DNA from 3 places in the Nocardioides oleivorans genome. Region 1 is predicted to be linked to each of the others. Evidence: predicted binding sites of a transcription regulator. Region 1 holds the regulator's gene; each other region holds the start of a gene.
What was found. Region 1 encodes LexA, which represses DNA repair genes until DNA is damaged. Its sites were predicted from a motif close to TCGAACANNTGTTCGA; they were not measured.

Region 1 (9,379 bases):
GTCGCCGTCCTCGATCCGCGACTGGAGACCGCCCGCTACGGCCGGTTCCTCAAGGCGTCGCTGCCGCCGATGTGGTCGACCACCGACCCGGCGCTCGTCCGCCAGGCGCTGAAGAGGCTGGGTCAGGCGACCAGCGCGTAGACCACCACGCCGATGACCACCAGGATGCCGGCGAGGATCAGGTAGAGGGCGGGCCCGCCCGAGCTCACCTCCGTGATCGCGGACGAGGTCGTGGGCTCGTACGACGACCGCGCGGGCGCCGCCTGCGGCTGCGGGGTGGGTGCCGGCTGCGGCACCTCGGGCGCGGGCTCGGGCGCGGGAGGCGCCTGCTCGGGAGCTGCTCCACCCGACTCCCGGCGCGCGGTCTCCGCGGCGGCGAGGTCCAGCCAGCTGTCGACCTCGCCGATGTCGTACCCCTGCCGCAGCCGCACCGGGGTGAACCGCAGGTCCATGATGTGCTCGGCGCCGAACCGCTGCTCGGGAAGCTCGAGGTTGTCGAAGATCAGGTCGATGGCCTGGTCGACCTCTCCCATGTCGTACCCCTCGCGGAGGGAGGTCGTGCTGAAGGTGGGGCGGTCGAGTGCCATGTCGGTCCTCCGTCAGGCCTGGTCGGGTGAGTAGCCGAAGAGCTGGTAGTCGCGGCGGTACATCTGCGTCACCAGCGCGCGCAGCTCGGCGGAGACCTGCTGGTCGCGGCCGCCGGGCGCGGTCTGGTTCTTCGGCGCGCTCGGCACGGCGGGCGCCCCGATCCGCTCGCACACCTCGGCGAAGTCGCGGTCGAAGGTCTCGAGGCGGCCGATGAAGTCGACGCGGTTGAGGTCGATCATCCGGCTCTGGAGGGTCAGGTGCTGGTCGGTGCCGGGCACGGCGGCCAGGTCGTGCGTCGCGGTCCACGCGGCGAACTCCTCGACCACCTGCATCCGCGCGTGGGTCGCGGGGTCGAAGTCGTAGTAGTTGTTGTCCACGACCTTGTCGTGCCACGCCGACACGAATCGGTCGAGCGGGTCGCGGACGAATGCGAACGTGAAGTAGTCGGCGTACGACGCCAGCGGGTAGCGGATCCGCATCGCGTGGTCGACGTCGAGCACCACGCCGTTGCTCTCGCAGTGGTGCCGGATCGTGCGGGTCGCGACCTTGGCCACGCGGTACCAGACGAACCGGTGGCCGTGGCTGATCGTGAGGTTGTACGCCAGCGGGCTCAGCCAACCGGACTTCTCGCCCGCGGCGGCGAGCCGGTCGAGCTCCGCCTCTCCGGGCGGCGTCAGCCGGCGCCGGTTGCCGGGGCGGGTACGGAAGAGCTCGGGATCGGGGCGTGACATCGCCGCGAGGCTAGCCGAAGGCGATCCGCCCCCGCAGCGACTCCGGGTCGGCGACCGGTGCGTCCTTCGTCTCCGCGATCAGCTCGCGCGCCTGGTCGACGCTGTCCCACACGTTCCAGAGCAGCACCCCGCGCACGTGCCCGGACTTCAGGTAGTAGACGACGCCGGTGCCGATCTCGCCGTCCTTCCAGTCCTCGATCAGGTCGAGGTCGCTCCTCGTCTCGCCGACGGCCTCGTAGCCGCGGTCGAGGATGTCGGACCAGAAGAAGGGCGTGTAGTCGTAGGTCTCGTCGCTGCCGGCCATCGCCTTGCCCGCGGCTTCGCCCGACTTCTCGGCGTGGTCGACGTGCTCGACGCGGCGCCGGCCCAGGAGCGCGTCCGGGTACGACGCCACGTCGCCCGCGGCGTACACGTCATCGGCGCTGGTGCGCAGGTGCTCGTCGACCACGATGCCGTTGTCGACCTCGAGGCCCGCTGCCTCGGCGAGCCCGGTCCGGGGGAGCACGCCCACGCCGACGACCGCGCCGTCGGCGGTGATGTCGGTGCCGTCGTCGAGGCGGATGCGGACACCGCCGTCCTGCTCCTGCCCGCCCTCGACGGAGCCGTGCACGATCGTCACGCCCCGGTCGGCGAAGTCCTTGCTGAGGGTAGCGGCCAGTGCGCGCGGGAACATCGCCTCCTGCACGTCCTCGACGTCCAGCACGAGCGTGACGGTGACGCCGTTCTGCACGAGCGCAGAGGTGATCTCCGAGCCGATGTAGCCGCCCCCGACGACCACGACGTGGCTGCCCTCCGTGGCGACCGCGCGCAGCCGGTCGTAGTCGGCGGCGGTCCGGTAGTAGACGACACGGGGGCCGGGGTCGATGCCGAGCACGCGCGGCTCGGCGCCGGTGGCGAGCAAGAGCTTGCCGTATCCCACCGTCGTACCGTCCGCGAGGCGTACGACGTGCGCACCCGGGTCGATCTCAGTCACGGTCGTGTCGGTGACCAGGTCGACGGCGTCGTCCTCGTCGAGGTCGCCGGACAGGTCGGAGTCGGCCAAGGTCTTGTCGTCGCTGAGCCAGAGGTCCTTGGAGAGGTCCGGACGGTAGAGCGGCTTCGCGGGCTCCGACCCGAGGACCGCGATCGTGCCGCCCTCGTCCTGGGACCTGATCCCCTTCACCGCGCTCGCGGCCGTGACCCCTGCTCCGACGATGACGTAGTCGTAGGACTCCTTGACGGTGCTCATGTGGCCATCGTGTCCCGCAGGTGAGGACCTTTCAACGCCCTCGCGGGTGGGCGTCAGAGGCTGCGCAGCACCGCGGTCACGACACCCAGGATCGTGGCGTTGTCGCCGGGGATCGGGTCGTACGCCGAGTTGTGCGGGAGCAGCCAGACGTGGCCGTCCTTGCGCTGGAAGGTCTTCACCGTGGCCTCTCCGTCGATCATCGCGGCGACGATCTGGCCGTTCTCGGCCGTCTGCTCCTGACGGATAACGACGTAGTCGCCGTTGCAGATGGCCGCGTCGACCATCGAGTCACCCGAGACCTCGAGCAGGAAGAGCGTGCCGTCGCCGACGAGCTGCTTGGGGAGCGGGAAGACGTCGGTGACCTGCTCCTCGGCGAGGATCGGGCCACCGGCGGCGATCCGGCCGACGACCGGGATGTTGACCGCGGTGGGGGCGACGTCGCCGATGCCGGTCTCGTCGACGCTCGAGTCGTCGCCGCTGGAGATGGAGCGGCGTGCTGCCATCACCTCGGGCAGGAAGACCTCGAGGGCGCGCGGCCGGTTCGGGTCACGCTTGAGGAAGCCCTTGCTCTCGAGCACGCGCAGCTGGTGGGCGACGCTGGAGGAGGAGGTCAGGCCGACGGCCTGGCCGATCTCGCGCATGGACGGCGGGTAGCCCTTGGACTCGATCGAGTCCTTGATCGTGGCGAGCACACGCTGCTGGCGCGGGGTCAGGCCCGTGGCGTCCGGGGGACCGTCCGGCATCTCGATGACGTTCTTGTCCGCTGACTTGGCCATCTCTGGAACCTCTCGACGCGTGGCGGTACGGGCTGCTGTCCGTGCACCGTAGCCCGGATCGCACCACAGGATCAAACACCTGTTCGAACCTGCGTGTCGCGCTGTCCGCGCGGGCGACACGCCGAACATTTGTTCGACCGGAGTCTTGCATCGTTCGAACACGTGCTCTAACGTCGTACACATGTTCGATCGAACGTCTGATCGACGCCCACCCGCTGTCGGTGGCTGTCACTAGACATTCCTCGTCATCACACGACCCGGCTGATCTTCCCCAGGAGGCCACACCATGAGCACCCTCAGCCTTGCACCTGTCTTCACCACCAACACCGTCTCTGCCGCTCGCCCGCGCTCGTCCGTGCGATTGACGCGTCGTGGCCGGATGGTCGTCTTCCTGATCTCGCTGTTCCTGGTCCTCGGCGTGGCGATCATGCTCGCCGGTGGCGCCGTCGGCACCGACTCGGCCGGCCAGCCCGCGCCGACCGAGATCGTCCAGGTGGCCCCCGGTGACACCCTGTGGGGGATCGCCAGCGACCTCGCCACCGACGGTGACGTCCGCGGGATGATGACCGAGATCGAGCGGCTCAACGCCCTCGAGTCCGCCAGCCTCGCGGCTGGCCAGAAGCTCCGCGTCCCAGTCGTCTCCGACTGACGCGAAGGCCTCCATCAGCCGCTTCGACCCCGGCTGGTGGACCAAGGGGAAGGCGAGGGGCGGGCCATCGGCCCGCCCCTCGGCGCATTTCGGGGTCTTCGGTGTGGCCGGGTGCTCGTCCACAGGCTTTGCCTTCGCTCTGGTTCGAGAGCCGCCGTCATGGGTAACTTGACTGCGTCCACGCTCTCGGGAAGGCCGTCTCATGCACGTACGCCGCGCACTCGCGCTCGCCGTTCTCGCGCCCCTGCTCCTGGTCGGGTGCTCCGACGACCCCGAGCCGAAGCCCCAGATGCCGGAGACCTCGACCGCGACTCCCACCGAGGAGCCGACCGAGACCGAGACGCCCGAGGTCGAGAGTGCCGAGGACTTCATCCGGCGCTGGGTGAAGGCGGGCGACGAGATGCAGGTGACCGGCGATACGGCCGAGTACGACGCGATGACGCCGAACTGCAAGGCATGTCAGGGCTTCGTTGAGAGCGTGGAGCAGGTCTACGCGGCCGGCGGGAGTGCACAGTTCGCCGGCACCACCGTGACAAAGATCCGGCGCTACGCGGCCAAGCCGCCGACCTACGATGTGTCACAAGACGTCGCGGAGACCGTGATCAAGCACGGTGACACTGGCAAGACCGAGACATATCCGGCCGGAAGCACTCGGATTCGGGTGATCTTGAAGACGACGCAGTCAGGGTGGCTAGTCACGTACTTCGGGATCCTGTGATGCCGGACAGTCAACGAGTCGCCGGACTTCTAGCGGTCCTTGCAATAGTCGCCAGTGCGCTGGTCGCCCTGGTCGCGGCTCCCGCGCAAGCCGGCAGCTGCGTGGGCGTGGGATGGTCGCAAGTTTCGGCCGACTGCGCGTGGACCTATGCCGAGTACACCGAGAGCTCGTCGGCTGGCGACGGCCACACGTGGGTCGTCACGATCCAGTGCGGCAACGGTGGGATCTGCGCCGAGCACGTCGAGTGTGTCGAGAACGGCGAGGAGGGCTTCGTCCACGACGTCTACATGGACGGCACGGATGTGGGCGACGTGTGCGTCCCCGAGAGCCAGATCCAGGAGGTCGACGTCGCCGCGCTGGCGATCCGTGCCTTCAAGAACTACGACTGGCCGGCGTCAGCCCTCGTCGTCCAACCCCCGGGCGGCAAGACGCTGGTCAACCTCGAGACGAACTTCTACACGACCGACAACCAGGTCATCACCCGCTCGGTCACCGTCGCCGGCAGGAACGTGACGCTCCGCGCCACCCCGACGTATACCTTCCACTTCGGCGACGACTCGAGCACGACGACGGCGAGCCCGGGCCGGCCGCACCCCGACCTCGACGTGACCCACACCTACGCCAGCACGGGCGACGTGGTCGTCAGCCTCGACACCACCTACTCCGGCGAGTTCCGGATCGGCGACGGCGACTGGCAGGCGATCCCCGACACCCTGACCGTCGCCGGCCCCGGCTTCGACCTCCAGGTCGTCGAGGCGCTGCCGCAGCTCGTGATCCGCTGATCGCGCGGAGTGCGGTCGTGGTGACGCGGATGCCGCGTCACCAGCACCGCACTAGCGAGCGGCGCGCTTCCCGCCGACCGGGCGAGGTGCGGCCGGCGCGGAGCCGGGGGAGCCGGGGGAGCCGGAGGATTCGGGCGCGGCCGTGATCCCCAGGGCGCGCATCATCCGGGCGAGGAGCAGCAGGCCGACGAAGAGGCAGGCGATCGCACCGAGGCAGGCCAGGGCCATGAAGCCCCAGGCGCCCGAGCTGCCCCCGCGGGCCGCCGTACCGAAGTCGATGGCGGCGTACACGAGGTAGCCCCAGGCCACGACGCAGAGCGTGATCGCGGCCCCGAGGAGGAGGGCGGTCCGGTTCAGTGTCCGGGGCTGGCGAGTGCCGCGCCTCGACCCTGCTCGCTTCCCCGTGGACACGGGGATCATTGTGACTGATGTGACCCGAGGGGGACACCCGAACCGCGCAGGGCCGGCGAACATCCGGTCGTTCGAGCAGGGGTCGACACGCCCCTCGGCGCGGCGTTCCGACGACATATCCGCAGGTCAGGCGCATGCCCCGAAACAGATCGGTCGAGGTTCCGCATTCGCTTGCCAAGCGTTGTGGTCGGGGCGTACGGTTACCACTACATCTAGTAGTTACACCGCTGTAGTTATCCACATCTGGTGCACAGGCTAGAGGCCGAAGCGCACAGCTTGAGGCTAGTTGTCCACAGGAACATCCCCAAGCTGCACCCTGTTATGAGGGTGTATGAAGCGCGCCCTGACGACGCGAGAGGAGGACCACCATGCACTGTCCCTACTGCAAGAACGAGGACACCAAGGTCCTCGACTCGCGTGTCGCCGACGACGGCGGTTCGATCCGCCGCCGCCGGACGTGCTCGGCGTGCGACCGCCGGTTCACCACGGTCGAGAAGATGCAGCTCACGGTGCTCAAGCGCTCCGGCGCGACCGAGCCCTTCAACCGCGACAAGGCGATCGCCGGCGTCCGCAAGGCCTGCAAGGGCCGCCCGGTCACCGACGCCCAGCTCGCCTGCCTCGGCCAGGACGTCGAGGACGCCCTGCGCCTGAGCGGCCAGGCCGAGTTCGACGCGAACGACGTCGGCCTGGCGATCCTGGCGCCGCTGCGCGCGCTCGACGAGGTGGCGTACCTCCGCTTCGCAAGCGTCTACCGCGCCTTCGAGTCGGCCGACGACTTCGACGCCGAGATCAAGATGCTGCGGCTCGAACGCGCCGCAGCAGACGATCAGCCCGCCACGACGGGCTGACCCACAGACGGCCCGGCAGGTAGTGGGGAAGCTGCCTGCCGGGCCTACCAACGCCGCGGACGACATCCGCACGCACATGCAGGACATCAGCACCACCACACCACGAGGGAACGAGGAGCCCGAATGACCGAGACGGCGAGCGCCCGTAGCAAGCGAGCGACGAAGGGCAAGGGTCTGACGCTGGAGCGCGTCTTCAGCACCGAGGGCACCCACCCCTACGACGAGATCACCTGGGAGCGCCGCGACGTCGTCCAGACCAACTGGAAGACCGGCGAGACCGTCTTCGAGCAGCGCGGTGTGGAGTACCCCGACACCTGGTCGGTCAACGCCTCCACGATCGTCACCACCAAGTACTTCCGCGGCGCGGTCGGCACCGACGTCCGCGAGTGGAGCCTCAAGCAGCTCATCGACCGCATCGTGACGACGTACACGAAGGCCGGCGTCGACCACGGCTACTTCGCCACCCCCGGTGACGCCGAGATCTTCGAGCACGAGCTCACCTGGCTCCTGGTCAACCAGTACTTCTCGTTCAACAGCCCCGTGTGGTTCAACGTCGGCACCGCCTCGCCGCAGCAGGTCTCGGCCTGCTTCATCCTCTCGGTGGACGACTCGATGGACTCGATCCTCAACTGGTACAAGGAGGAGGGCTTCATCTTCAAGGGCGGCTCCGGTGCCGGCCTCAACCTCTCCCGCATCCGCTCGTCCAAGGAGCTGCTCAGCTCCGGTGGTACGGCGTCGGGTCCCGTCTCCTTCATGCGCGGCGCCGACGCCTCCGCGGGCACCATCAAGTCGGGCGGCGCGACGCGTCGTGCGGCCAAGATGGTCGTCCTCGACGTCGACCACCCGGACATCGAGGAGTTCGTGATGACGAAGGCGAAGGAGGAGGACAAGATCCGCGCCCTCCGCGACGCCGGGTTCGACATGGACCTCGGCGGCGCCGACATCACCTCGGTCCAGTACCAGAACGCCAACAACTCCGTCCGCGTGACCGACGAGTTCATGCGCGCCGTCGAGGACGGCACCGAGTTCGGCCTCCGCTCGCGCGGCACCGGCGAGGTCATCGAGACCGTCGACGCCCGCGACCTGTTCCGCAAGATCAGCGAGGCCGCCTGGGCCTGCGCCGACCCGGGCCTGCAGTACGACGACACGATCAACGACTGGCACACCAACCCCGAGACCGGCCGCATCACCGCGTCCAACCCGTGCTCGGAGTACATGTCGCTCGACAACTCCTCGTGCAACCTGGCCTCGCTGAACCTGCTGAAGTTCCTCAAGGACGACGACACCTTCGACGCCGCCCTGTTCGCCAAGGCCGTCGAGTTCATCATCACCGCGATGGACATCTCGATCTGCTTCGCCGACTTCCCGACCGAGCCGATCGGCCAGACCACCCGCGACTACCGCCAGCTCGGCATCGGCTACGCCAACCTCGGCGCGCTGCTCATGGCCATGGGCCTGGGCTACGACTCCGAGGGTGGCCGCTCGATGGCTGCCGCGATCACGTCCCTCATGACCGGTACGTCCTACAAGCGCAGCGCGGAGCTCGCCGGGATCGTCGGCCCGTACGCCGGCTACGCCCGCAACGCCGAGGCCCACAAGCGCGTGATGCGCAAGCACCAGGCGGCCAACGACGTCGTCCGCGTGCTGCACACCGAGGACGGCCGCACCCACAAGCTCGCCACGCAGGCGTGGGCCGACGTGGTCAAGCTCGGGGACAAGTTCGGCTTCCGCAACGCGCAGGCCTCCGTGCTCGCGCCGACCGGCACCATCGGCTTCATGATGGACTGCGACACGACCGGCATCGAGCCCGACTTCTCGCTGGTGAAGTTCAAGAAGCTCGTCGGCGGCGGCTCCATGCAGATCGTCAACCAGACGATCCCGCGGGCCCTGAAGAAGATGGGCTACCAGGAGGAGCAGATCGAGGCGATCGTCGCCTTCATCGCCGAGCACGGCCACGTCATCGACGCTCCCGGCCTCAAGCTCGAGCACTACGAGGTCTTCGACACCGCGATGGGCGCCCGCTCGCTCAAGCCGATGGGCCACGTGAGGATGATGGCCGCCGCTCAGCCGTTCCTCTCCGGTGCGATCTCCAAGACGGTCAACCTCCCCGAGACCGCCACGGTCGAGGAGATCGAGGACGTCTACATGCAGTCCTGGAAGCTCGGCCTCAAGGCGACGGCCGTCTACCGCGACAACTGCAAGGTCGGCCAGCCTCTGTCCGACGGTGGCGGCAAGGCCAAGAAGGACGAGGCCGACAAGGCTGCGGCCGACGCGGCCGTCGAGACCAAGGTCGTGGAGAAGGTCGTCTACGCCCCGGTCCGCAAGCGCCTGCCGAAGTCGCGCGTCTCCCGCACGACGTCGTTCACCGTCGGCGGTGCCGAGGGTTACATGACCTCCGGCGCCCACGACGACGGCCAGCTCGGCGAGGTCTTCCTCAAGCTCGGCAAGCAGGGCTCGACCCTGGCCGGCGTGATGGACGCCTTCTCGATCGCGGTGTCGATCGGCCTGCAGTACGGCGTCCCGCTGGAGACCTACGTCTCGAAGTTCACCAACCTGCGCTTCGAGCCTGCCGGCCTCACCGACGACCCCGACGTGCGGATGTCGCAGTCGATCATGGACTACATCTTCCGCCGCCTGGCCCTGGACTA
Region 2 (9,379 bases), 920 kb from region 1:
CCTTGCAGAAGCCGAACGACGCGAACGCCTCCAGGACCGCCCAGAGCTGCGCGACGAGCGGCTCGTCGTAGCCCAGCGCGGCGGCGCGGGCGTAGAACCACGTCTTCGTGGTCGCCATCCCGGCCGTGGTGCCGAGCGCGCGCCGCACCTCGTCGGCCTCGTCGTAGGGGACGCCGGCGAACCGGGCGATGATCTCGATGACCTGCTCGTGGAACACCACCACTCCGCGGGTGCCCTCCAGGATCGGGCGGAGGTCGTCGTGGAGGTAGTGCGGCTCGGCCCACCCGTGCTTGGCCTCGAGGTAGGGCGTGACCATGTCGCTCTGGACCGGGCCGGGCCGGAACAGCGAGATGTCGGTGATGATGTCGTCGAAGCTCTCGATGCCGGACTTGCCGACGAGCTCGCGCTGCCCCGGCGACTCGATCTGGAAGACGCCGAGGGTCTTGGCGGAGCTGATCATGTCGTAGGTCGTGGTGTCGTCGAAGGGCACCTGCACCTCGTCGTCGAGGTCGATGTGGACGCCGTCGACGCGGGATATCTCGGCGACGGCGTGGGCCATCGCGGACTGCATCCGGATGCCCAGCACGTCGAGCTTGAGCAGCCCGAGGTCCTCGACGTCGTCCTTGTCGAACTGGCTCATCGGGAAGCCCGCCCACGAGGCCTCGACCGGCGTGCGGTCGAGAAGCGTGGCGTCGGACAGCAGGACCCCGCACGGGTGCATGGCGATGTGGCGGGGCAGCCCGTCGAGCCGCTCGACGAGCCCGAAGAAGTGGTCGAGGGCACCGTCGCCCAGTCCACTCACCCGCAGCTCCGGCAGGTCGCGCAGCGCCATCCGCGCGTCACGCGCCCGGATGTGCGGGAACGCCTTGGCGATCGCGTCGACCTCGCCCGGTGGCATGCCGAGCGCGGCCCCGACGTCGCGCACGGCGTGGCGCACGCGGTAGGTGTCCATCATCGAGACCGCGGCACACCGCTCGCCGCCGAAGCGGTCGAGGATCGCGCGGTAGACCTCCTCGCGCCGGGCCGACTCGACGTCGATGTCGATGTCGGGCAGCGAGACCCGCAGCGGGGACAGGAAGCGCTCCATCAGCAGGCCGTGGCGGATCGGGTCGACCCCGGAGATGCCGAGGAGGTAGTTGACGACGCTGCCGGCGCCGGACCCGCGGGCCGCCCGGCGGATGCCCCTCGCGGCGATGAGGTCGGTGACGTCGGCGACGGTGAGGAAGTACGACGCGTAGCCCAGCGCGGCGATGACCTCGAGCTCGTCGTCGATCCGCTTCCACACCACCTGCTTCGGGCCGGTGCCGTAGCGCCACCCGATCGCCGCCTCGCACCGCCGGCGCAGCGCGCCGTCGGCGGACGACGCCGTCGCGTCGGACAGCTCGAGCTCGGGGAGGTGCACCTCGCCGATGCCCAGGTCGGCACGCGGGTCCATCGCGCACCGGTCGGCCACCAACCGGGTGCGGGCGAGCAGGCGCCGGGCCTCCAGCTCGCTGTCACCGAGCCCGGCGAGGCGGCAGACCTCCTCGGCGACGTCGTGCATCTGCTTGCCGGACTTCAGGAAGCCCTCGGCGTTGCCGCGGACACCACCGGGGCCGACGTCGCGGAGGTTGGCCGACCCCAGCGGGACGAGTCGACGGGCGGCGTCGAGCACGTCGATGGTCGGCGCGTCGAGTCGGTCGGCGTAGCGCACGGCGTTGGTCAGCACGGTCGCGAGCCCGGCGCTCCGGGCGATGCCGGCCATCCGGGCCGCGTGGGGCGCGGTGCCCGGCCCCCACTCCCCCGGTCGGCCGCCGAGCCGGTGGGAGACCAGCTCGACGACGACGTTGTCGCGCGGCAGCAGGTCGAGCCACGGCGCGATCGTGGCGAGCCCGAGGTCGTCGCGCCTTCGGGTGGCGGCGAGGCCGAGCTCCGAGGAGGGCCCGAGCAGCACCAGGAGGTCCCCGCCGGCGAGCCACGGCCCGAGCACCTCGAGGGTCGCCACCGGACGACCGCGCTCACCGGACAGGTGGACCGCGGACACCATCCGGCACAGCGCCGCCCAGCCGGACCGGCCGCTGGCCAGGAAGGTCACCCGCGGGTGGCCGCCCTGCTCGAGGGAGGTGTCGCGCACCGCGCCGCCCCGTGCCGGCGTACGACGAGGGGCGGGGCGGCCTGCGTCGCGGGACGGACCGCCCAGCGCACCGGTCGGTGCCACCGCGAGGTCGACGCCGAGCACCGGACGCATCCCGGCACGCTGCGCCGCCCGGACGAACCTGACGGCGCCGTAGGTGCCGTCGCGGTCGGTGAGGGCGAGGGTGTCCATCCCGTGCTCGGCGGCCCGCTCGACCAGCACGTGCGGGTGCGAGGCGCCGTACTGGAGGGAGAAGCCGGAGGCGACGTGGAGGTGGACGAAGGGGTCCGACACCTCGACCGCGCTCAGGCGACGCTGGCGTGCGGCACCAGGCCGAGCGCCTGCTCGATCACCGCCAGGAACCGGTCGGCGTCGCGCACGAGGTCGTCGGCCTCGCGCTCGGTCACCGCACGCGTCGACCCCGCCTCGGCCGCCGCGCGCTTGGCGGCGCCGGCGGCGAAGAAGCTGGCCCACTCGGAGAGCTCGGGTGCGACCTCGGCCAGCAGGACCCAGGCGTTCTTCTGGCGCCGGGCCCGCGGCGCGGGGCGCGCCTTCGCCGCGAGGAGCGCGGCCGCGGCGCACAGCGCGGCCACGTGGGCGCAGGCGTAACGGGTGGGCACGTCGCGCGCCGTGATCGCGTCTCGCAGCGAGGTCGCCGAGCGCTCGAGGTAGGAGTGGGCGGTGGCCGGCAGCATGTGCGGGCCGGGGGTGGGTCCGGGGAAGGGAGCGGTGTGGTCCATCGGTCCGCCCTCAGTCCTGGCAGCCGACGAGCTGCCAGCGCCCGTCGGTCCAGTCGAAGGACAGGTCGAAGACGCCGTAGGTCTCGCGCTCGTCGGCCGGGATCCCGCGACCGGCCTCGACCCGCCAGAGCTCGCGCTCGGTGACCAGCTCTGCCAGCGGGCCGTCCTCGGCGCGGCTGCCGGCGCCCTGCCACCACGGACCGGTCTCGATCCAGTGGGCCACCACCGCACGGACCTTCCACAACCGGCCTCGCCACAGGAACTGCTCGGGGTCCTCCGCCTCACCCCGTCGCACCTCGACCGGGTCGTCGTACTGCCTCATCGCGCCTCCTCAGCACATCCGTCGACCCCGGGGCCGACCCGGGCGGAGGTGGGGGTCGAGGTCACCGCCACCCGGGTCGCATCGAACATCTGTTCGAACACCGAGAACGGTACTACCCGGCACCGACAACCCGTCAAGGGCGACGGGCCGGACAGATCCGGACAGAGCCAGTCACAGCCGGACGGAGCCGGCGTGGGCTCAGACGTCGCGGAGGAAGACCGTGGTCTCGCGCCGCCAGAGGAGGAACGAGAGCACCAGGCCCTCGGCGATGACGAGCGCGGAGAGCACCACGAAGATCGCCGGCAGGTGCGACTTGAGGGCGACGGCGCCGACGAGGACGCCGACGCCGGCCGTCGCGGTGAGCACGATCCGCGCCCAGCCGTGGCCGCCGAGGAGGAACGACCCGAGCACCATCGCGAGCAGGGTGAAGCCGACGAAGGCCACGACCGCCAGTGCCACGAAGCCGGGCACGATCGGGCTGTCGCGCAGCTGGTCGATGCCGCCCTGGGCGAGGATCTCCTGGGCGGACGGGTTGCCGCGCGCCCAGCCGAGGATCACGTCGTCGCGCAGGAGCCAGATCAGGACGGTGATCACCGCGGCGGTGGCGACGATCAGCATCAGCACCCGCACGCTGTTGACCACGGATCGGGGCAGGTCGCGCGCCATCGTGGAAACTCCTGTGCTCGTCGAAGTGGTGCTCGTCGAAGTGGTGCCGGTCGTCGCTAGGCTCGCATCATGTCGACCGAGCACGCATCGATCACCTCATTTAGGGGTGAGCTCACCCGGCGCGGCGGCACCGGTGACGTGGTCATCCTGCCGGACAGCGCCCACACTGCGGCACTCGCCGCGGCGGCACTCGGGTGCGAGGTCGGCGCGATCGCCAACAGCCTGCTCTTCGACAGCGACGGCGAGCCGGTCCTGATCCTCACCTCGGGCGCCCACCGGGTGGACACGAAGGCGGTAGCCGAGCGCATCGGCGTGGCCCGGCTCACCCGCGCCGACCCCGACTTCGTGCGCCGCCACACCGGCCAGGTGATCGGCGGCGTCTCCCCCCTCGACCACCCCGCGCCGGTCCGCACGTGGATCGATCCGTGGCTGCGGCAGCACCCGGTCGTGTGGGCGGCCGCCGGCCACCCGGCGGCCGTGTTCTCGTCGACCTACGACGAGCTGGTGGCGATGACGGGCGCCGAGGAAGTCCAGGTCGACTGAGGTGGGACAGACGTGGACGCGCTCGCACTGACCTTCTCCAGCGGGTGGGCGAGCGGCATCAACTCCTACCTCGTGGTCCTGGTGCTGGGCATCGCGGACCGGGTCGGCTCCTTCGACGAGATCCCCGACGTGCTGGCCCGGTGGGACGTGCTCGCGGCGGCCGGGTTCCTCTACGCGATGGAGTTCATCGCCGACAAGATCCCCTACATCGACTCGACGTGGGACGCGGTCTCCACCGCGATCCGCCCGACCGCCGGTGCGGTGATCGGCGTGCTGCTCGCGGGCGACGCCTCCTCGCTCGACCAGGCCGTCCTCGGCGTCGTCGGTGGCGGCACGGCCCTGCTCAGCCACCTCGCGAAGGCCGGCGGCCGGCTCGCGCTCAACTCCTCCCCCGAGCCGGTGACCAACGTCGTCGCGAGCATCACCGAGGACGCCGCGGTGCTCGGGGTCGTGTGGTTCTCGCTCCAGCACCCGCAGGCGGCGGCCGCCATCGCAGGCGTGCTGCTCCTCGTGGGACTGGTGGTGCTGTTCCTCGTCGGGCGCCTGGTCCGTCGGGGCTGGCGGCGGTGGAGGCAGAAGCAGCCTCTCCGCCAGGCTGCCTGAGCGGGCTCTAGGGTTCCCCCGTGGCTCGTGTCGTGGTGGTCGGTGGCGGCTTCGGCGGCATGGCCGCTGCCGCGCGGCTGGCCAAGCTCGGCCACGACGTGACCCTGCTCGAGCGCTCCCCGCACCTCGGCGGTGCCCTCAGCAGCGTCGAGCAGGACGGCTTCACCTGGGACGCCGGCCCCACCAGCACGCTGCTGCCCGCCGTCGTCCGCGACCTGTTCCGCAAGTCCGGTCGTCCGCTCGAGCGCGAGCTCGAACTCCAGCCGCTCGAGCTGGTGCGCGAGCACCGGTTCGCCGACGACACGGTGCTGCGGCTCCCCGGGGGCTCCCGCGCCGCCCAGCTCGCGGCCGTCGACGAGCTCGGGCCGGGCCTCGGCGAGCAGTGGGTCGAGCACGTGGCGTCGTACGGCGACACGTGGGAGCTGCTGCGCCGGGAGTGGTTCGAGCGGCCCTACGACGCCGACGTCGCGCCCCGCGAGCTGACCGCCCTGCTCGACCGGCGCGAGTCGCTGCACAAGCGGCTGCGCCGCACGTTCCGCGACGAGCGGCTGCGCCTGGTCGCCGGCCACCGGCTCGTGATGGACGGCCACACCCTCCGCGACGTGCCGGTCCTCGCGGGGGTCGACGTCTACCTCGAGCAGCGCTTCGGGGCGTGGACCGTCCCGGGCGGGCTCGCGGCGCTCGGCTCCGCGATGGCCGCCCGCCTGGCCCAGCGCGGGGTCACCGTCCAGACCGGCACGACCGCGACCGACCTCGTGGTCCGCGAGGGTCGCGTCACGGCCGTCGAGGTGGCCGGCGGGAGCCTCGACGCCGACCTCGTGGTCGTCGCGATCGACCCGCGTGCCCTCCCGGCGCTGGCGTCGTACGTCAGCCGCACGATGCCCGCCTTCCCGCCCGTCGTGACCCACCTCGGGCTCGAGGGCGACGTGCCCGACCTGCCGCACGAGGTGGTCGTGCACGGCGAGCCCCTGATGGTCGTCCGCACCGGCGGCCGGGCGCCCGAGGGCGGGGCCGCGTGGACGGTGCTCACCCGCGGACGGATCTACGAGGACGTGCTCGTCGCGCTCACCCGGCGCGGCATCGACGTCCGCGCCCAGGTCGTGACCCGCGTCGACCGGACCCCGCGCGACCTGGTCGAGGCTTGGGGCGGCTCGCCCCACGGGATGCTGTGGCAGGGTCCCCGGTCGGCCCGCACCCGCCTCGGCCCGCGTACGCCGATCCCGGGCGTGCTCACCGCCGGCGCCCACGCGACCACCGGCTCGGGGCTGCCCTTCGCCGGGCTCAGCGCCGCCCTCGTCGCCGAGATCGTCGGCCGCGCGCACTAGCGCCGGGTTCGTCGGCCGCGCGCTGTAACGCCGGGTTCGTTGCTGTACCCACCCCCGTGCAGAGGGGTGGGTACACGCACCAACACGGCGTTACAGGCCGGTCGGGAGGTCAGTGCAGCAGCTCGAAGACGACCGTGACGGTCACGCTGACCGTCGTCTCGCCCGGTGCGAGCCCACGGGCGGAGTCGGCCGCCATCGCCAGCTTCGGCATCGGCGACGGGCCGTTGCCGGCACCGCCCTCGACGATCGTCTGCACCGGGCCGAGGCCGGCGGCGCCGGCCATCCGGGCGAGCTGGGCCGCACGCTCGCGCGCGTCCTGGAAGGCGGCCTCGCGGGCCTTGCCCTCCGCGCCGTGGTCCTCGGTGACCTCGAGCCCGACGCTGTCGACGGCGAGGCCGTCGCCGACCTCGGCCGCCAGCTCGCTGAGCAGCGCCCCGGCGCTCGCCAGGTCGGCACAGCCGACGGCGTAGGAGTGGCGCGCCTCGTAGCCCTCCTGCCGACCCTCGCGGTCGTGCGTGGGCCAGACCGTGATGCCGGTCGAGGCGACCCGGCGCTCCTCGGTGTGGCGCTGGGCGACCTCGACGACGGCGCCCGCCGCCGCGGACATCGCCTCGTAGGCCTCGGCCACGCCGGCGCCGCGGGCGACGGCGGCGAGCCGGACGACCGCGCTGTCGGGCGCGACCAGGCTGGTGCCGATCCCGGTGACGGTGACGGAGTTCATGCCCTCACCGTAGCCGCGGTGCCCGGCGACCGGATCAGGCGGAGATGCGCAGGTTCGCGAAGATCTCGCGGGTCGCCTTCGACCGGTTCAGCGTGTAGAAGTGCAGCCCCGGCGCCCCTGCGTCGAGGAGCTGCGCGCACTGCTCGGTGGCGATCGCGATGCCCTCGGCGCGCAGGGCCGGCGGGTCGTCGGCGAGCGGCTGGAGCCGCGCCACGGTCTCGGCCGGCAGGTCACGCCCCGAGAACTCGACCATCCGCTCCATCGAGCGCAGGTTCAGGATCGGCATGATCCCCGGGATGATCGGCAGGTCGGCGCCGACGGCGTCGGCCCGCTCCACGAGCCCGACGTAGTCGGAGGCGCGCAGCACCATGTCGGTGACCGCGAACTCGGCGCCGGCGTCCTGCTTGGCCTTCAGCACCTTGGCGTCCTGCTCGAGGTCGACGGCGTCGACGTGGCCCTCGGGGAAGGCCGCGACGCCGACCCGCATGCCGTGGCGCTCCCGGACCAGCGCGACCAGCTCGTTGGCGTACGTCAGCCCGCCCTCGGTCGACGTCCAGGGCGAGCCGGGGCCGTCGGGCGGGTCGCCGCGCAGTGCCATCACGTGGTGCACGCCGGCCTCGCCGAGCTCGTCGAGGACCGCGTCGAGCTCGTCGGTCGTGTGCCCGACGCAGGTCAGGTGGGCGACCGGGAGCAGGTCGGTCTCGCGGGCGATCCGCGCGGTGATCGCCACGGTGCGGTCGCGCGTCGTTCCGCCGGCGCCGTAGGTCACCGACACGAACGTCGGCCCGAACGGTTCGAGCTCGGTGATGGCCTGCCAGAGCTGCTGCTCGCCCGCCTCGTCCTTCGGCGGGAAGAACTCGAAGGAGAAGGACCGGCCGCCCTGCGCGAGGAGCTCGCGCATGCTCAGGTCCCGTGGGTGCGTCATGCGCAACAGCCTACGGAGGAGTGCGCCGTCCTCCGCAATCCGTCCACTGGCTAGGCTCCCACCGTGACGAGGACCGTGACGAGCTGGGACCCCGCCCCCTTCCGCGACCAGGTCCAGCAGGTCCTCGACGCGTTCCTCGACGAGCGCGAGGCCGAGCTGGCACCGCTCGGGCCCGACGCCGGCCGCCTGGTCGCCGAGGCGCGTACGGCGATGCGCGGCGGCAAGCGGTTCCGCGCGGCGTTCTGCCACTGGGGCTACCGCGCGGTCCGGCCCGCGGTCGCCGACGAGGCAGCACTGGCCCGCGCCTGCGCATCGCTGGAGGTGCTGCACGCGAGCGCACTCGTCCACGACGACTACATGGACGCCTCCGACACCCGCCGCGGTCGCCCCGCGACCCACCGCGCATTCGAGGCCGAGCACCGCGCGTCGGGCTGGCGCGGGGACCCCGAGCAGTACGGCGCCGCCGCGGCGATCCTGCTCGGCGACCTGCTGCTCGGCTGGGCCGGCGACCTGCTCCGTCACAGCGGATTCGACGCCGAGGCGACCGCTCCCGGCCTCACGCTCTTCGAGCTGTGCCGCACCGAGGTCATCGCCGGGCAGTTCCTCGACGTGTCGGTCCAGGCCCGCGGCCGCGCCGACGTCGACACCGCGATGACGGTCCTGCGCTACAAGTCCGCGAAGTACTCCATCGAGCGGCCGATCCACGTCGGCGCCGCGCTCGCCGGCGCCGACGCGGCCCACCTCGACCAGCTCTCGCGCTTCGGCCTTCCCCTGGGCGAGGCGTTCCAGCTGCGCGACGACGTGCTCGGCGTCTTCGGCGACCCGGCCGAGACCGGCAAGCCGGCCGGCGACGACCTGGTCGAGGGCAAGCGCACCGTCCTGGTCGCCCTCGCTCTCGACGCCGCCCCGCGCGCCGCCGCGGAGCGCCTCGACGCCGCCCTCGGTACGCCGCTCGCACCCGCCGACGTCGACGTCCTGCGCGGCATCATCGAGGACTCCGGTGCCCGCGCGCAGGTCGAGGAGGTCATCGGCCACCTGACCGACCGGGCCGTCGACGCCCTCGGCTCCGCCGACGTCGACCCGCACGCCCGCGAGGTGCTCACCGAGCTGGCCGCCGCGGCGACCCAACGCACGGTGTAGAGGGGCTCGCTCCCGCGTCGTCGTCGCCGCTAGTCGAGGCTGGTGATCCCCGGGAGGCCGGGGCCGTCGCCGCGCAGGAGCACCGAGAACGGCGCACCGCGGTCGGTGTGGGAGCGGGCACCGAGCACGCTCAGCGCGACGCTGAAGGCACGCTCGTCGGCGCGCGCGAGGGTGGCCCAGCCGTCCCACAGCAGGACCGCTCCGGCACGGCCGGTGCCGACGTCGTACAGGCAGTCGGCCAGGGCGTCGAAGTTCTGCCCGTAGTGCGCGGGGAAGGCGAG
Region 3 (9,379 bases), on a different contig from region 1:
GGCTGGGACGAGGTGCACGTCCGCTCCGGGGTCGCGGGCAAGCGGCAGGAGTCGTGGCTCGAGGTGTCGGCGGTCCGTGGCACGGTGGCGCCATGAGGCACACCGAGTTCTGGGCCCGGCTCGACCACGCCCTGGGCAAGGCCTACTCCCGCACCTGGGCCGAGCTCACCGTCGTGCGCGACCTCGACGGCCGCACGACGAAGGAGGCCCTCGACGCCGGGGTGCCGCCCAAGCAGGTCTGGGCCGCCGTGTGGCGCCAGCTCGAGCTGCCGGACTCCGAGCGGTGAGCACGGCATGACGGTGAGCACGTCGTGACGATGGCGGTGGGCGCCGACGTCGAGGTCGTCCAGCGCCGCACCGTCCGCACGCTCGTCGTCTCGCAGGCGGTCGGCGCGGTCGGGGTCACGATCGGCGTCACCACCGCCTCGCTCCTCGCCCGGGACATCTCCGGGAGCGAGGCGATGGCCGGGCTCGCGCAGACCTTCCAGGTGCTCGGCACGGCCGCGGCGGCGTACGCACTGGCGCGGGTGATGCGCCGGCACGGACGTCGCGTCGGCCTCGTCACCGGCTACCTCCTCGGGGCCTCGGGAGCGGTGCTCGCCGTCGTGGCCGGCGTCGTCGACTCCATGCTGGTGCTGCTGGTCGGTGCCGTGCTGCTCGGCGCGACCACGGCCGTCAACAACGGGTCGCGCTACGCCGCCACCGACCTCGCGACCGAGGAGCACCGCGCCCGTGCGCTCTCGATCGTCGTGTGGGCGACGACGATCGGGGCCGTCGCCGGCCCGAACCTCGTGGGCGTCGGCGGCGTGACCGCCCGGTGGCTCGGCGTCCCCGAGCTCACCGGGGGCTTCGCGATCGGCTCCGTCGTGCTCCTCCTCGCCGCCCTGTGGGTGTGGTTGCGGCTGCGGCCCGACCCGCTGCTGCTCGCGCAGCAGACCGCGGGCGTCACGCCGTCGGCCACCTCGGGCCCGGGTGGCGACCGCTCGTGGGTCCGGTTCGTCGAGGTCGTCCGCGACGTGCCCGTCGTCGGCCACGCGGTCGTGGCGATGGCCTGCGCCCACGCGGCGATGGTGACCGTGATGATCATGACGCCGCTCCACATGGAGCACGGCGGCGCGCACCTCGAGGTCATCGGCTTCGTGATCTCGATCCACGTGCTCGGGATGTTCGCCTTCGCGCCGGTCGTCGGCTGGGCGGCCGACCGGTTCGGTCGCTCGGCGGTGCTGGTGGCCGGGGGAGTCGTGCTGATGGTCTCGCTCGCCCTGTGCGGGTCCTCGCCCCAGGGCTCGTCGTGGGAGATCTTCGTCGGGCTGTTCCTCCTCGGCCTCGGCTGGTCGTGCGCGACCGTGGCCGCCTCGACGGTCATCGCGGACCGCACGCCGATCGCCTCGCGCACCGACGTCCAGGGCACCTCCGACATGGCCATGTCGCTGACCGCGGCAGGTGGCGGTGCGCTCGCCGGAGTCATCGTCGGGGGACCGGGCTACGGCGCGCTCGCGCTCTTCGGGTCGGTGCTGGCCGCGGTGGTCGTGGTCGCGGGCCGGATGACCCGCAGCCGCGCGTGACCCGGCTCCCGGATCTGCCCGCGACACGCCGCGTGTCGAACGGTGCATCGAACACCTGTTCGGGCTAGATTCTCTCCACAGGTACGACGAGGGGCGAGGTTGTCCACAGCGTCGACGGTCCTGATCAGGGACTGTCAGTGGCTCGCCCTAGCGTCGCATAAGTACCGCAGACAACGACGAGAGAACGGGACACAGCAATGGCTGGAGCAGACCGCGAGAAGGCACTCGACGCCGCCCTCGCACAGGTGGAGAAGCAGTTCGGCAAGGGCTCGGTCATGCGACTGGGCGACGAGACGCGTGCCCCGCTCGAGGTGATCCCCACGGGGTCGATCGCCCTCGACGTGGCCCTCGGCCTCGGTGGTCTCCCGCGCGGACGCGTGGTCGAGATCTACGGTCCGGAGTCCTCCGGAAAGACGACGGTCGCCCTCCACGCGGTGGCCAGCGCCCAGGCGGCCGGCGGCATCGTCGCCTTCATCGACGCCGAGCACGCGCTCGACCCCGACTACGCGAAGAACCTCGGCGTCGACACCGACGCCCTCCTGGTCTCCCAGCCCGACTCCGGTGAGCAGGCGCTCGAGATCGCCGACATGCTGATCCGCTCCGGTGCGCTCTCGCTGATCGTCATCGACTCCGTCGCGGCGCTCGTGCCCCGGGCCGAGATCGAGGGCGAGATGGGCGACAGCCACGTCGGCCTCCAGGCCCGCCTGATGAGCCAGGCGCTGCGCAAGATGACCGGTGCCCTCAACAACTCCGGCACCACCGCCATCTTCATCAACCAGCTGCGCGAGAAGATCGGCGTCATGTTCGGCTCGCCCGAGACCACCACCGGTGGTCGCGCGCTGAAGTTCTACTCCTCGGTGCGCCTCGACGTGCGTCGCATCGAGACGCTCAAGGACGGCACTGACATGGTCGGCAACCGCACCCGCGTCAAGGTCGTCAAGAACAAGGTGGCCCCGCCGTTCAAGCAGGCCGAGTTCGACATCATGTACGGCAAGGGCATCTCCCGCGAGGGCGGCCTGATCGACGTCGGCGTCGAGGCGGGCATCATCCGCAAGGCCGGTGCCTGGTACACCTACGAGGGCGACCAGCTCGGCCAGGGCAAGGAGAACTCCCGCAACTTCCTGCGCGACAACCCCGACCTCGCCAACGAGATCGAGAAGCTCATCCTCGAGAAGCTCGGTGTCACGCCCAGCGTCGACAAGCCCGCTGACGACCTCAGCGACGAGCCCATCGGGGTCGACGACTTCTGATGTCGGAGTCACGTCCCGCCCCCGACTGGGTCGGCGACGTCGGCCTCGGCGTCCAGGCGTGGGTGGGGCAGTCCCCGCCCACGCCGGACGAGCCGCGCAGGTCGCGGGACTCGACCGGCAGGTCTGCCGGCGCGGCGAAGGGCAGGAAGAAGTCCCGCCCCCGCCGCACGTGGGAGGAGCGGGAGGCCGCTCGGCTCGCCCGAGAGGAGGCCGCCGCCGCGGAGGTCGAGGCCGACCCCGAGGCGGTGGCCCGCAAGATCCTCCTCGACACGCTCACCGGGCAGGCCCGCACGCGCCAGGAGCTCGCCGACAAGCTCGCCAAGCGGGGCGTGCCCGACGACCTCGCCGCGGGGCTGCTCGACCGGTTCACCGAGGTCGGCCTCATCGACGACGCCGCGTTCGCGCGACAGTGGGTGGAGAGCCGGCACCGCAGCCGTGGCCTCGCCCCCATGGCCCTCAAGCAGGAGCTGCGCCGCAAGGGCGTCGCCGACGACCACGTCGCCGAGGCCCTGGAGCAGATCGACGAGACCGACCAGCGCGACGCGGCACGGGCACTGGTCGAGCGGAAGCTGCGGTCGATGCGCGGTCTCGAGCCGCAGGTGGCGACGAGACGGCTGGCGGGCCTGCTGGCGCGCAAGGGCTACTCCTCGGCGATCGCGTTCTCGGTCGTGCGCGAGGCCCTCGCCGACGCAGCCGCGGGTGATGAGGGTCTCGTGACCGACGACATGGCGCCGCCGGACGACTGACGGTTGGATGGCCTCGTGAGCAACGAGCGTGAGGTCCTGACCTACGAGCTGTTCGGCACGGCCACCCGCGACCTGGCCCAGCAGGTGGCCGACTCCGGCTACCAGCCCGACATGGTCCTCTCGATCGCCCGCGGTGGCCTGGCGCTCGGCATGGGGCTCGGCTACGCACTCGGTGTGAAGAACCTGTCCGTCCTCAACGTCGAGTTCTACACCGGCGTCGACGAGCGCCTCGACGTGCCGATCATGCTGCCGCCGACCCCGGCCGCGGTCGACCTGTCCGGGCTCAAGGTGCTCATCGCCGACGACGTCGCCGACACCGGTCGCACCCTCGAGCTGGTCCACGAGTTCTGCGAGGGCCACGTCGCCGAGGCGCGCACGGTCGTCATCTACGACAAGCCGCACTCGGTCATCAAGCCCGACTACGCCTGGCGCGAGACCGACCTCTGGATCGACTTCCCGTGGTCGGTCCTCCCGCCGGTCGTCGGAAGCGGACTCGCACACTGACCCTGCCGTCGGGCCCGCGAGGGCTGAGAAGGTGGGACGGTGGAACCCGTCCCTGCTGCCGTCGTCCCTGTCGTCGTGCGGGTGCGGGGCCACGAGCTGACCGGCGCCGTCCGGCCCGCCGAGTCGTGGGCCGCAGCAGCGCGCCGGGTCGCGGCGACGGCCGCTGGGGCACCGGTGGCGACGGACCTCGCCGGCGAGACCCTGGTCTTCGCGGTGGAGCCTGACCTCACGACGACCCTGCGGGCGATGACGTACGGCGACCTGCCGGTCCTGGCTCGCTGGCTGGGCGAGCCGCACGTGCAGCGCTGGTGGCACCACGAGGGCGAGCCGAGCCAGGAGCGGGTTGCGGCGACCTACGGCCCCCGCATCGACGGCACCACCCCGATCCGGATGTGGGTGGCCGAGGTCAACGGGCGCTCGGTGGGGTTCGTGCAGGACTACCGGATCCGCGACTTCCCCGACTTCGCGCTGCTGACCCCGGACCCGGACGCGGTCGGGCTCGACTACGTCATCGGCGAGCCGGACTGGGTCGGACGCGGGATCGGGGCACGGGTGCTCTGGACGTGGATGGTGCGTGCGGCCACGCGGTTCCCGGACGCCACCGGGTTCTTCGCCGCCCCCGACCACCGCAACGCCGCGTCGCTGCGCGTGCTCGACAAGGTGGGCTTCGTGCGGGGCACGTGGTTCGACGAGCGGCAGCGAGACGGTGGTGTGGCGACCGTGGTGGGGTGCACGCTCGACGTGCGTCGGGTGCTCGGCTGACGACCGTCGGTCATGATGTCCCCATGACCACCTCTCCCATCGCCGATGCCCTGCGGCTGCCCGCCGGCCCGGTCGACCTCACCGCCATCGAGACCGATGCCGCGCCCGGGTTCGACGGCAAGAAGGCCGACGGCAAGGGGGCGCTCTTCGCGATGGGCGACGAGCTTGCCGACCTGCAGGAGCGGCTCTGGGCCCAGCGCACCGTGGGGTCGGAGCGTCGCGTGCTCCTGGTGCTCCAGGGCATGGACACCAGCGGCAAGGGTGGCGTCCTGCGCCACACGATCGGCCTGGTCGACCCGCAGGGCGTGCGGATCACCAGCTTCAAGGCACCCACCGACGAGGAGCGCGCCCACGACTTCCTGTGGCGGATCGAGAAGGGCCTCCCGCCGGCCGGCTACATCGGGGTCTTCGACCGCAGCCACTACGAGGACGTGCTGATCGCCCGCGTGCACGAGCTCGCCGAGCCTGCCGAGATCCAGCGTCGCTACGGCGCGATCAACGACTTCGAGGCCCGGCTCGCGGACCAGGGCGTCTCGATCATCAAGTGCATGCTGCACGTCGGCGCCGACGAGCAGAAGGCGCGGCTCGCCGCGCGGCTGGACAACCCGGACAAGCACTGGAAGTACAACCCCGGCGACCTCGACGAGCGGGCCTTCTGGTCGGCCTACCGTGAGGCCTACGAGATCGCGCTCGAGCGGACGAACACCGACGTCGCGCCGTGGCACGTGGTCCCGGCCGACAAGAAGTGGTTCCGCAACCTCGCCGTCGCCCAGCTCCTGCTCGACACGCTTCGCGGGCTCGACCCGCAGTGGCCGGCCGCCGACTTCGACGTCGAGGCGGAGAAGAAGCGCCTGGCCGAGGAGTCCCCGGTCCAGTGACGCTTCAGCACGTCTCCGTCACCCGCTACGTCACCCCGCTCCGCGAGGGCGGCAGCCTGCCCGGCATCGTCGAGGCCGACGACCTGGGCACCTACGTCTGCAAGTTCCGCGGTGCCGGCCAGGGGGCCAAGGTCCTCGTCGCGGAGGTGGTCGTCAGCGAGCTCGCCACCCGGCTGGGCCTGCGCACCCCGCGACTCGTCGTGCTCGACCTGGACCCCGAGATCGCCCGCTACGAGGCGGACGAGGAGGTCCAGGACCTCATCCGGGCGAGCGTGGGTCCCAATCTCGGCATCGACTTCCTGCCCGGCTCGTTCGGCGTCGACGGCCAGGTCTCGGTCGCCGACGACGAGGGCGCGCGGGTGCTCTGGCTCGACGCCTTCACCGCCAACGTCGACCGGTCCTGGCGCAACCCCAACCTGCTGCTGTGGAACGGGGACCTCTGGGTCATCGACCACGGCGCCTCGCTCTACTTCCACCACGGCTGGCGGAGCGGGGTGACCGATCCCGCGAAGTTCGCCGCCCAGCCCTGGGACGTCAGCGGGCACGTCTTCGAGACCTGCGCGGCCCGGGCGCGCGAGCTCGACGGGGAGATCGCGGCGTCGCTCGGCCGCGAGGTCTTCGTCGAGGTGCTGGCCGCCGTCCCCGACGTGTGGCTCGAGCCGCTCCCGGGCACCGACGGCACCGAGGGCACCGAGCTCGGTCCGGACGAGCTGCGGGCGGCCTATGTCGACTTCCTGACCGCGCGGCTCGGCACCCGCCAGTGGCTGCCCGGCCACGACGGCGAGGTCGCGCCGTGACCCGGCTCGCCTACCAGTACGTCGTGCTGCGCTGCGTGCCGAGGCCCGAGCGCGAGGAGTTCCTCAACGTCGGGGTCGTGCTCCACTGCCAGTCGGCCGACTTCCTCGACGCGGTGTGGAACGTCGACGCCGACCGGTTGCACGCCCTCGACGCCGGCATCGACGTCGACCAGGTCTGCGAGGCGCTGGGCTTCGTCGACTGGGTCTGCCGCGGCGACGAGCGTGGAGGCGCGGCCGCCCGGCAGTCCCTCGGCCAGCGGTTCGGGTTCCTCAAGGCCCCGCGCAGCACGGTGCTCCAGCCGGGTCCGGTCCACGGCGGCGTCACCGACGACCCGGCGCGCCAGCTCGAGCACCTGCGCGAGCGCCTCGTCGGGTAGCCCCGTGGGGTTGATACTCGTGGGGTGAGCCAGTCCGGCGACGCCGTCCGGTTCCGGCTGTCCTCCGCGCTGGTCGTGGAGGCCGCCGGACGCTCGTTCGCGGGCGGCGAGCTGGGCAGCCGCAAGGCGCGGACGTTCCTCGCGCTGCTCGCCGCCTCCGGGGGCACCACGAGCACGGACCGCATCGTGGAGGCGCTCTGGCCCGACGCGGTGCCGGCCGATCCGGGAGCCAACGTCGCCACGCTGGCGAGCCGGATCCGCCGGACGCTGGGTCCGGTGCTGGGTCGCGACCTGGTGGTCGGGGTGCCGGGGTCCTACCGCCTCGGCGGCACCTGGACGGTCGACCTGGCCGAGGCCGCGCTGCTGGCCTCGGAGGCCGGAGCCCGGCTCGGCCTCGGCGAGCACGCGCTCGCCGAGGCGTCTGCCGCGGCCGCCCTCGGCCTGCTCGGCAACGGCCCTGCCCTCCTCGACGAGGACGACGTCGACTGGGTCGTGCAGGTGAGGCGTGAGGCCGACGACGTGCGCCGCGAGGCACGCCACCACCGCGTCGTGGCGCTTCTCGCGCTCGACCCCGCGCGGGCCGTGGCCGTCGCCTCGGCCGGCGTGGACGCGGACCGCTTCGACGAGCGCGCGGTGCGCGACCTGATGCAGGCACTGGCCGCGGACGGGCGCGTGTCGGCGGCCTTGTCGACGTACGACGCCGTGGCCCGCGCCCTGCGCAGCGAGCTCGGCACCGACCCCGACCGGGCGACGGCCGACCTCCACCTGGCCCTGCTGCGCGACGCGGAGCCGGCTCCGCAGGCGACGGTGGCGGTGCCGGCCCCGCGCGATCCGCCCGACCAGCCGTCACTGGTGGGCCGCGACCCGGAGCTCGCGGTCGTGCGCGAGGCCTGGCACGCCGCGGTCGGCGGAGGGGCCGACGGCGTCGTGCTCGTCGTCGGCGAGGGCGGCATCGGCAAGACCGGCCTGCTCGACGCGGGCGCAGCCCACTGCGCCGCCACCGGGGGCCAGGTCCTCCGGGGACGCTGCCACCCCGCGGAGAGGTCGCTCTTCCTCCAGCCCTACGTCGACGCCCTCCGTCCGGCGCTCGTGGGACTGCGGCCGGACGCGCTGCTGGCCGTCGTCCGCGACCACGAGGCCGCGTGGGTCGCCCTGCTCCCGGACCTCGCCGAGGTGGTGCGCGGCACGACCGCCCCACCCGTCGACCACGACCTGCACCGCCGCTCGACGTACGACGCCGTGGTCGCGGGCCTGCGCCGGCTCGCCGCCACGCGTCCGGTCGTGCTCGTCCTCGACGACCTCCAGGACGCGGGTGCCGCGACGGTCGACCTCCTGGGACACCTCGCCGGTCGCCTCGGTGGTGCCCGCGTCCTGCTCGTGGGAGCGGTCCGCAGCGAGGACCCTTCCGTGGCCGAGCGGCTCGGCGACCGCGCGCGGCACCTGCGGCTCGGACCCCTCCCGGCCGAGGCGGTGGACGAGCTGGCGGCTGCGGCCGGGCTGTCGGTGCACGGTGGCCAGGTGATGGCCCGCACCGCCGGACACACCCTGAGCGTGGTCGAGTGCCTGCGTGCCCTGCAGGGTGGCGACGACGGCGTGCCCGCCTCGTTGGCGGCAGGCGTCCGCGCCCGTGTCGACCGGCTCGAGCCCGGTCCCCGAGCGGTGGTCGAGGCCGGTGCCGTCCTGCGACGCCGCCTCGACCCGCGACTGCTGGGCGCGCTGGCCGAGACGTCGGAGGTCGCCGCGTCCCGGCACGGCGAGGAGCTCACGCTCGCCGGGCTGTTCGTGCGCAGCGGTGCGGTCTACGAGTTCGCCAACGACCTGCTCCAGGAGTGCGTGTACGCCGCCCTCCCGCAGGCGGTCGCCGCCGCCTACCACCGCCGCGCCGCGGACCTCACCGCCGATCGGCCCGAGGTGATGGCCGACCACGCCCGTGCCGTCGGCGACGACGCGCGCGCGGCGCGGGGCTGGCTCCTCGCGGGTGAGGCGGCGCTGCTCAGCGCCGCGGTCGAGGACGCCCGGACGCTGGTCGAGCGGTGCCTGGCCGTTCTGTCGGTCGCGGCCGACACGCGTGCCCGGGCGCTGCTCGTGCGCGCCCGGGTGCACGAGGCCGGCACCAGCTGGACGGCCGCGATCCAGGACATCGACGAGGCCCTGGCCTGGGCCCGGGCCAGTGGCGAGCGACGTCTCGAGCTCGCCGCCCTCCGCGCGCGTGGCGGGGACGCCGCGATCGGCGCGCAGGTCAGGCCCGACGAGATCGGCCGTGCGCTGGAGGACGGCGTCCGGCTGGCGGCCGAGCTCGGTGACCGACGCGCCGAGGCCGACTTCGCGTGCCGCCTCTCCGTCCTGGAGGCCAGCCGCCTGCAGCTCGCGGGGGCGCGAGCCCGGGCCGAGCGGGCCGTCGACCGCGCCCGCTCCGCGGGCTCGGCGGAGGCGCTCCTCCTGGCCCTCGACGGACTGAAGACGACCGCGTGGTACCTCGGTGACGCGCCCCGTCTCGCCT

Region 2: the regulator LexA is predicted to act here: its motif matches at 3,257-3,272, upstream of EUA93_RS15140 (DUF6504 family protein).
Region 3: the regulator LexA is predicted to act here: its motif matches at 1,613-1,628, upstream of recA (recombinase RecA).

What each region holds. Positions count from the first base shown of each region.
Region 1 covers NZ_SDWT01000001.1:2,239,903-2,249,281, forward strand. The annotation lists gene EUA93_RS10720 (ATP-dependent DNA helicase) at 1-141, shown strand, start outside; gene EUA93_RS10725 (DivIVA domain-containing protein) at 123-587, opposite strand; gene EUA93_RS10730 (sulfotransferase family protein) at 600-1,319, opposite strand; gene EUA93_RS10735 (NAD(P)/FAD-dependent oxidoreductase) at 1,330-2,547, opposite strand; gene lexA (transcriptional repressor LexA) at 2,601-3,323, opposite strand; gene EUA93_RS10745 (LysM peptidoglycan-binding domain-containing protein) at 3,610-3,972, shown strand; gene EUA93_RS10750 (hypothetical protein) at 4,175-4,690, shown strand; gene EUA93_RS10755 (PKD domain-containing protein) at 4,792-5,472, shown strand; gene EUA93_RS10760 (hypothetical protein) at 5,524-5,781, opposite strand; gene nrdR (transcriptional regulator NrdR) at 6,252-6,731, shown strand; gene EUA93_RS10770 (vitamin B12-dependent ribonucleotide reductase) at 6,855-9,379, shown strand, end outside.
Region 2 covers NZ_SDWT01000001.1:3,154,976-3,164,354, reverse strand. The annotation lists gene EUA93_RS15150 (DNA polymerase III subunit alpha) at 1-2,407, opposite strand, end outside; gene EUA93_RS15145 (SAV_6107 family HEPN domain-containing protein) at 2,419-2,853, opposite strand; gene EUA93_RS15140 (DUF6504 family protein) at 2,864-3,175, opposite strand; gene EUA93_RS15135 (hypothetical protein) at 3,374-3,841, opposite strand; gene EUA93_RS15130 (YbaK/EbsC family protein) at 3,911-4,384, shown strand; gene EUA93_RS15125 (DUF4126 domain-containing protein) at 4,397-4,987, shown strand; gene EUA93_RS15120 (phytoene desaturase family protein) at 5,008-6,312, shown strand; gene EUA93_RS15115 (SIMPL domain-containing protein) at 6,422-7,033, opposite strand; gene metF (methylenetetrahydrofolate reductase [NAD(P)H]) at 7,068-7,958, opposite strand; gene EUA93_RS15105 (polyprenyl synthetase family protein) at 8,022-9,098, shown strand; gene EUA93_RS15100 (barstar family protein) at 9,128-9,379, opposite strand, start outside.
Region 3 covers NZ_SDWT01000002.1:442,154-451,532, reverse strand. The annotation lists gene EUA93_RS17840 (class I SAM-dependent methyltransferase) at 1-96, shown strand, start outside; gene EUA93_RS17835 (DUF3046 domain-containing protein) at 93-287, shown strand; gene EUA93_RS17830 (MFS transporter) at 318-1,565, shown strand; gene recA (recombinase RecA) at 1,763-2,815, shown strand; gene EUA93_RS17820 (regulatory protein RecX) at 2,815-3,561, shown strand; gene EUA93_RS17815 (phosphoribosyltransferase) at 3,577-4,065, shown strand; gene EUA93_RS17810 (GNAT family N-acetyltransferase) at 4,105-4,827, shown strand; gene EUA93_RS17805 (PPK2 family polyphosphate kinase) at 4,851-5,705, shown strand; gene EUA93_RS17800 (HipA family kinase) at 5,702-6,502, shown strand; gene EUA93_RS17795 (DUF3037 domain-containing protein) at 6,499-6,879, shown strand; gene EUA93_RS17790 (AAA family ATPase) at 6,904-9,379, shown strand, end outside.